2 regions of the Mesorhizobium sp. M0491 genome follow, and region 1 is predicted to be linked to the other one. Evidence: riboswitches for the same ligand, from Rfam matches in the RefSeq annotation. Region 1 holds a riboswitch; the other holds the start of a gene.
What was found. A riboswitch is a leader RNA that binds a small molecule or an ion and turns the genes downstream of it on or off. The one in region 1 is predicted to bind thiamine pyrophosphate.

Region 1 (4,210 bases):
GGCGGTTCAGCGCCAGTGCCCGCCGCGCCATGGTCAGCGCCAGCGACAGCATCACCGAAAGCAGCGCCGACAGGAAGGCGAGCGCTGCGCTGGTCAGCGTTGCCTGCCGGACGGTGGCCTCGCTGGCCAAACGGCCGAGGTCCGCACCCAACCCGGCCACCACGGTTGCCGCCATCGGCCCAACGACGAACAGCAGCGCCAGGATGATGACTAGCGCGTTCAACCAGGTCTCGCTCCGATTGACCGAGAGATAGCGGCGTTGCGCGACCGGCAAATTGGTGTCGCCGACCACATTGGCGCCCAGGCGCGTCAGGGCCAGCACAACGATAAAGGTCAAGGCGATCTGCAACAGCGTCAGTGTAACGGCCCGCGCGGGATCGAAATCGAAGCGCAGCGCCTGGTAGATGCCGACCTCAAGCGTCGTCGCGGCCGGCCCGCCGCCGAGCGTCAGCACGATGGTGAAGGATGTGATGCAGAGCATGAACACCAGCCCGGCGACGCCGGGCAGTGCGGCGCGCAGCGTTGGCCATTCGATCAGCCGGAACGCCGGCCGCGCCGCCATGCCGAGCTGGCTCGCCAACCGCCATTGGTCGGCCGGTATGGTCTGCAGCGCCTCGAGGAACAGCCGCGTCGCCAGCGGCAGGTTGAAGAAGACATGGGCGACGAGGATGCCGGACAGGCCATAGATGCCCGGCCAGCTTCCCCCGCCGATCACAGCAAACACGCCGGCGAAATAGCCGGCACGGCCATAAAGCGCCAGGATGCCGAGTGCTGCGACAATAGCCGGCAGCGCCAACGGCACGGCGAATATCTGCAGGATGAAGGCGCGACCGAAGAAACGTGGATGTCGCGACAGAGCGCGCGCCACGAACAGCGCCGGGATGACCGAAAGCAGCGTCGAGAGCGCCGCTTGCCAGAGCGTGAAGCGAATGACGCGAAGCAGATAGGGATCTAAGGCTGCCCAGGCGCCCGAGAAATCATGGGCGCCCTCGAAAAGCAGGCCGGCAAACGCGCCGCCGATCAGCAGCGCGATTGCAGCGAGCGCGAGGGTGCCAGCGGTGATGCGGGGGTCAGACGCGCGTTGCACGCTGGACCACCATTCTTTCCATCGCGGCAATTACAAAGGATTGCGTTCCTTGGCGCCCCCCTCTGTCCTGCCGGACATCTCCCCCTCCAGGGGGGAGATCGGCCGCCACCCATGCTTCCGCTAGTCTCCAACGTTGCCGGACTATAACCAGCAACGACACTGCCAATCTCCCCCCTTGAGAGGGAGATGGCCGGCAGGCCAGAGGGGGGTGGAGTGGCGCGAACATCAAAAGAACTCGCAAGCCTACTTGCTCATCACCGCCAGCCACTCATCGACCCAGGCCTTGCGGTTGGCGGCGACCTCGTCGGGGCTGAACAGCAAGGTCTTGGTCGGCTTGACCAATTTGTCGAAGGCCGGATTGAGCGGCTTGTCGGTCTTGCCGGCCGGGAACATCCAGTTGGTCTCGGGGATGGCATCCTGGAATTTCGGCCCGGTCATGAAGGCGATGAACTTGGCCGCCAGCGGGTTCTTGGCCCCCGCCGTGGTGATACCCGCGACTTCTATCTGCAAATACTCGCCCTCCTCGAACGACGCTGCCTGATAGCGCTCTGTCTTCTCGGCGACCATGTGGTAGGCCGGCGACGTCGTGTAGGACAGCACCATCGGCGCCTCGCCCTTGGTGAACAGCCCATAGGCCTCGCTCCAGCCCGGCGTCACGGTCAGCACTTTCGCCTTGAGCTTGGCCCAGGCCTCGGGCGCCTTGTCGCCATAGACCGACTTGACCCACAGAAGCAGACCGAGGCCCGGCGTGGAGGTGCGCGGATCCTGGATGACGATCTTGTCATCGGCACTGCCCTCGACCAGTTCTTTCAGGCTTTTCGGCGGGTTCTTCAGCTTCTCGGAGTCGTAGACGACGGCGAAATATCCGTAGTCAAAGGGGACAAAAGTATCGTCGCTCCAGCCACCCGGCACGTTGACATCAGTTACGCCGCCATGCGGCGCGAACAAGCCTGACGCCTTGGCATCGGCGGTGAGATTGGTGTCGAGGCCAAGCACGATATCGGCCTTGGTCGACGCGCCTTCCAATCTGACGCGGTTGAGCAGCGCGACGCCGTCGGCGACCGAGACGAACTCTACATCGCAGCCGCATTCGGCCTCGAACTCCTTCTTCACCACGGGACCCGGACCCCAGTCGGCGGTGAAGCTATCATAGGTGTAGACGGTGAGCTTGTCCTTGGCCAAGGCCGGCCCGGACAAGGCCACGACCGTTGCTGAAACAAGAGCGTATAAAAGCGTGCGCATCGGCGCCTCCTTCGTTCGAATTGAAAGGAATTGAGGCGTCGGACTGTCCGAAACGTCTAATCCCTCCGCCGGTACAAACCGGATCAGGTTCAGCGGGTTGGCGAGACTGCCTCTCAGCCGGCCCGCGAAGATCGCGTCCGGCACCCCGTTAGAGCGTTTCGACACATAGGCCGGGCCGATCCCCCATGCAAGTGGGAGTTTGCCGCCTTCCGTTTCCCGTGCCGGGCTGGTAAGGGCCACACGATATGAGCACATTCACCATCCTGCTTGGCGGCGATCTCATCCGCACGCCACGGCTCGACCGCCAGGCCGAAGGCTCCCGCGTCATCGCCGCCGACGCCGGCATCGGGCATGCGCGGCTGCTGGGTCTCGTGCCCGAACTGTGGGTGGGCGATTTCGATTCCGTGCCAGCCGAGCTGCCTGACGATCTCGCTGCCGTGCCGCGCCGGACCTTCCCGGCGGAAAAGGACCAGACCGATGGCGAACTGGCCATTGCCGCCGCACTCGAGCGCGGCGCGACCCGCCTGGTGCTCGCCGGTGCTTTCGGCGGCAAGCGCGCCGACCACGCTTTCCTGCATCTGGCGCTTGCCTTGCGCCTGGCCGAAGCAGGGACCGATGTGCTCCTGACCAGCGGCGCTCAGGAAGGCATCCCGCTGCTGCGCGGAATGGCCGGCTTCGACTATGCCGATGGCACGCTGTTTTCGGTGCTCGGCTTTTCCGAGCTCGCCGGCCTGACCGTCACCGGCGCCAAATGGCCGCTGAACCACGTCAAGGTGGTGTTCGGTTCGTCGCTGACCATCTCCAACGAGGTCAAGTCCGACAAGACCGGGGGCCGCCTCGAAATCGCGCTCGGCCATGGCCGCGCGATGCTGCTCGCTCATCCCTATCCCTTACCTGAAAGCTGACATGGCCCCGCCTCTTCTCAACCTCGACGGGATAAAACTGACCTTCGGCGGCACGCCGCTGCTCGACGGCGCCGCCTTGACGGCTTCGGCCGGCGACAAGATCGCACTGGTCGGCCGCAACGGGTCGGGCAAGTCGACCCTGCTGAAGATCGCCGCTGGCCTGATCGAGCCGCAGGACGGCGAGGTGTTCCGCCAGCCTTCGGCAACTATCCGCTATTTGCCGCAGATGCCGGACATGGAGGGCTTTGCCACCGTCCGCGCCTATGTCGAGGCCGGGCTTGGCCCCGCCGACGATCCCTACCGAGCCAGCTATCTGATGGAGCATCTCGGACTGTCGGGTGAGGAACGTCCGAATGATCTGTCGGGTGGCGAGGCGAGGCGTGCTGCCCTTGCCCGCGTGATGGCGCCGGAGCCAGACATCCTGCTGCTCGATGAGCCGACCAACCATCTCGACCTCTCGGTCATCGAATGGCTGGAAGAAGAACTCATCCGCACCTCCTCGGCACTGATCGTCATCTCGCACGACCGCCGCTTTCTCGAACGTGTGTCGCGCGCCACCATCTGGCTCGATCGCGGCCAGACCCGCAGGCTGGACAAGGGCTTTGGCCATTTCGAGGAATGGCGCGACCTGGTCCTGGAGGAAGAAGAGCGCGAGCAGCATAAACTCGGCCGCCAGATCGTTCGCGAAGAGCATTGGCTGCGCTACGGCGTGACGGCGCGGCGCAAGCGAAACATGCGCCGGCTCGGCGAGTTGCAGACCATGCGCCAGCGTTTTCGCGGCCATCGCGGTGCCGAAGGGTCGGCGACCATGGTGGCGAGCGACGCCGCCGAGTCCGGCAAGCTGGTGATCGAGGCGAAGAACATCGAGAAGAGCTTTGGCGATCTCACCGTGGTCAAGGGGTTTTCGACCCGCATCCAGCGCGGCGATCGCGTCGGCCTGGTCGGGCCGAACGGCGCCGGCAAGACGACGCTCTTG
Region 2 (4,210 bases), on a different contig from region 1:
CAAGCGGCTCAGTGTCTTGGTCTTCATCCAATTACTCTGACGGCTGATCCACCTCGGTACGACTATCTTTCGGCGGAAAACGTTGAGGCAATCCGTGTCGACACTGGCAATCTCGAAGCGTTGGTCCGCGAAAGTTCGCGGCTGCGTGCTACCCACGACATTGCTGGCATTACTGGCTTTGCCGGGGACCATGAATCGATCTATGCGACAGTTGGCAAGCTTTGCCGGCATTTCGATCTACCGGGACCGAACCCTGAATCGATTGAACGAAGCTGCGACAAATTCAAGCAACGCCAACTCCTCGCGCAGGCCGGCGTTCCAATACCGGCTTATCGGTTGGCAACGAATGCGGCGGAGGTAGAAAGCTCGGCTGCAGAGATCGGCCTGCCCGTGATTCTTAAGCCGGCAGTAGGCAGCGGCAGCATGGGTGTCCGATTGTGCCGCAGCCTCGAAGACGTAGCCGAACATACGACCTATCTATTGGGCGGAAAGCACATATGGCGGTCTACACCGAAAATACTCGTCGAAGAATTCGCACAGGGCCCGTTCTATAGCATTAATGTTATGGGGAATGAGGTCGTTGCGATTTGCGCCAATGACTTTGGTCCCCTCCCCCATTTCGTCATACGTGAGGTGACGTATCCGGCCCTGCTAACCGATCAGGAGCGTGAGCGCATCGCCGATGTTTCGCTGAGCTGTTTGCGGGCTCTCGGCCTTGGCTGGGGCCAACTAACGTTGAACTCCGGTGCACGAAACGCGGTCCAGTTGTCATTGAAGTTAATCCGCGTCTTAGTGGCGCGCCCGACCCTCAACTGGTCCAGTTAGCTTACGGTGTCGACCTCGTCGCCGAGCACATCAAGCTTGTCATTGGCGGGGAATGGGATCTGCGCAAAAAGCATTCGCATACTGCGGCCGCGCGATTCCTGCTTCCTGATCAAGATGGCACCCTGGACTGGATTGGTGGCGACACTCAGGCAGCTGCTATATCAGGTGTGGCCGAGGTCAAATTGAATGTTGAACCCAAGACACCGATCGTCAGGAAGGGGGATTTCCGAGACTGGATTGGACATGTCATTGCCACTTCGCCCAGCCGTGCTGAAACCGAGGGCGCCCTTCAGCGAGCGGTCGACTTGATCGATTGGTCGATCACCCCTTTTCCGGCGACAATAAGAGGTGATCGAGAGCACGATGTTTGTGGGGCGTTCGGGCGGCCCACCAGTTCTGTTCCGATCAGGCATTGACGGCTTAAGATCCTTGAAACGCAGCAGTTCCGTCTACGTCAATGTCACATCAAGTTTGACGAGGCAAATGCAGCTTTGGCCACACCTGCCTTGTCTCCCGCGGAACTTCTCCGCGACCCGTGGCGAGGCCGTCGGCCCAATTTGGCCCCAATTTGATTGCCGCCCACCGCCGCCGCAGGACGAACACGCGCTTGACAAGACAACCCCGGCCCGTTCAACTTGAGGCATTCACCAGGGGAGTCCCGGCAAGGGGCTGAGATACTGCTGGCTTTCGCGGCGCAGTGACCCGTTGAACCTGATCCAGTTCATACTGGCGTAGGGACGGTGCAAGCGCTCTGCGGGAGTTCACGCCCGAGGTCCTGTTTCGGCAGGTCGACAGAAGCGTCTTTTCATCCTTCCGGCACAGAACTGGGTCTCCAATGCATGAGCAAAGGAGCCTCAAGATGAATGCCCTCACCCCAGCCGTCTCAACGGGACCGCTGCCTGCTTCGCGTAAGATCCACAAGCCCGGTGCCATCCACCCGCAGATCCGGGTGCCGATGCGCGAAATCTCCGTCCATCCGACAGCCGGCGAACCGCCCGTCACCGTCTACGACCCGTCGGGCTCCTATACCGATCCGGCTGTCGAAACCAGCATCGAAAAAGGCCTGGCCCGGCTTCGCCACGAATGGATCTTGGCGCGCGGCGATGTCGAGGGCTGCGACGGCCGCCATGTCCGGCCGGAGGACAACGGATTCGCCACCGGCGAGCGCCTGACACCGGAATTTCCGATACGCAATCGGCCGCTCAAGGCCAAGCAGGGCAAGGCGGTGACCCAACTTGCCTATGCGCGCGCCGGCATCATCACGCCAGAAATGGAGTTCGTCGCCATCCGCGAGAACCTTGGTCGCGAGATCCTACGCGGCAAGCTTGAGCGCGACGGCGAGGCTTTCGGCGCGACGCTGCCCGATTTCGTCACGCCCGAATTCGTGCGTGACGAGGTGGCGCGCGGACGGGCGATCATCCCCGCCAACATCAACCATCCCGAGAGCGAGCCAATGATCATCGGCCGCAATTTCCTGGTCAAGATCAACGCCAACATCGGCAACTCCGCCGTCACATCATCGATGGCCGAAGAGGTCGAAAAAATGGTCTGGGCGATCCGCTGGGGCGCCGATACGGTGATGGACCTGTCGACCGGCCGCAACATCCACAACATCCGCGAATGGATCGTCCGCAACGCGCCGGTGCCGATCGGCACGGTGCCGCTCTACCAGGCGCTCGAGAAGGTTGGCGGCATTGCCGAGGACCTGACCTGGGAGGTCTACCGCGACACGCTGATCGAGCAGGCCGAGCAAGGCGTCGACTATTTCACCATCCACGCCGGCGTGCGGCTGCATTACATCCCGCTGACCGTTGACCGGGTCACGGGTATCGTCTCGCGCGGCGGCTCGATCATGGCAAAATGGTGCCTGCACCATCACCGGGAAAGCTTCCTCTACGAGCACTTCGCCGAGATCTGCGACATCGCCAGAGCCTACGACGTCTCCTTCTCGCTCGGCGACGGTCTTCGTCCAGGCTCGATCGCCGATGCGAACGACGCGGCGCAATTTGCCGAGTTGGAAACGCTCGGCGAACTGACGCAGATCGCCTGGGCGAAGGATTGCCAGGTAATGATCGAAGGCCCCGGCCACGTGCCGATGCACAAGATCAAGGAGAACATGGAAAAGCAGCTCGCCGTCTGCGGTGAGGCGCCGTTCTACACGCTTGGCCCGCTGACGACCGACATCGCGCCGGGCTATGACCACATCACCTCCGGCATCGGTGCCGCCATGATAGGCTGGTTCGGCACCGCAATGCTTTGCTACGTCACGCCGAAAGAGCATCTCGGCCTTCCCGATCGCAACGACGTCAAGATCGGCGTGATCACCTACAAGATAGCCGCCCACGCCGCCGACCTGGCGAAGGGCCATCCGGCAGCGAAAGTCAGGGATGATGCGCTTTCCCGCGCGCGCTTCGAGTTCCGCTGGGAGGACCAGTTCAATCTGTCGCTCGACCCGGAAACCGCGCGGTCCTTCCACGACCAGACCTTGCCCAAGGAGGCGCACAAGGTGGCGCATTTCTGCTCGATGTGCGGACCGAAATTCTGCTCCATGCGTATCTCTCACGACATCCGCGCCGAGGCACAGAAAGAGGGCATGGCGGCGATGGCGGCGAAATACCGCGAGGGCGGCGATCTCTACCTGCCGGCGGACGAGACCGGCGCACCGCTCATATCTCAGCCACGTGAGCCATCATGAAGGTCTTGGTCAAAGGGGCGGGCGTTGCCGGCCTCACCGCCGCCTTCGAGTTCGCCGCACGCGGCGCGGCGGTTACCGTTGCCGAGACAAGGCCTGCCCTTGGAGGCAATGCGTCGTGGTTCGCCGGTGGCATGTTGGCGCCGTGGTGCGAGCGTGAAAGCGCCGAGCAGCCGGTGCTGGATCTCGGACGCGACGCCGCCGACTGGTGGGACGCCGCAACGCCAGGCTTGGTAGCACGACGGGGAACGCTGGTCTTGGCCGCGCCGCGCGATGCGGGCGAGCTCGACCGGTTCGCCAGCCGCACGACGGGCTATCGGCGTGTCGAGGAAGATGAAATTGCCTTGCTGGAGCCCGACTTAGCCCGCCGCTTCCGCCGCGGATTGCTCTTCCCCGACGAGGCTCACCTCGACCCACGCCCGGCGATGGCGGCACTTCATGACAAGCTTGCGACCATGGGTGTCAAATTCCACTTCGGCTGCGACGCCCGGCCTGTTTCGGGTTTCGCCCGTCAGATAGACTGCATGGGAATGGCAGCGGCCGATGACAGGCTGCGCGGTGTTCGCGGCGAAATGCTGATCCTTCGCACGCCTGATGTCTCGCTGTCGCGGCCGGTCCGTTTGCTTCATCCACGCTTTCCGCTTTATGCCGTGCCGCGCACCGATCACCGTTTCATGATCGGAGCGACGATGA

Region 2: it holds a riboswitch for thiamine pyrophosphate, as region 1 does, so the genes downstream of both, thiC (phosphomethylpyrimidine synthase ThiC) here and thiB (thiamine ABC transporter substrate binding subunit) in region 1, are expected to answer to the same signal.

Annotation. Positions count from the first base shown of each region.
Region 1 is NZ_JAMYRE010000015.1:190,533-194,742, forward strand. Features, by position in the region: gene thiP (thiamine/thiamine pyrophosphate ABC transporter permease) at 1-1,087, opposite strand, end outside; gene thiB (thiamine ABC transporter substrate binding subunit) at 1,331-2,329, opposite strand; TPP riboswitch at 2,373-2,487, opposite strand; gene NKI69_RS20970 (thiamine diphosphokinase) at 2,575-3,234, shown strand; gene NKI69_RS20975 (ABC-F family ATP-binding cassette domain-containing protein) at 3,236-4,210, shown strand, end outside.
Region 2 is NZ_JAMYRE010000004.1:311,832-316,041, reverse strand. Features, by position in the region: partial or broken gene NKI69_RS07160 (ATP-grasp domain-containing protein) at 1-1,241, shown strand, start outside; TPP riboswitch at 1,465-1,581, shown strand; gene thiC (phosphomethylpyrimidine synthase ThiC) at 1,685-3,520, shown strand; gene thiO (glycine oxidase ThiO) at 3,517-4,210, shown strand, end outside.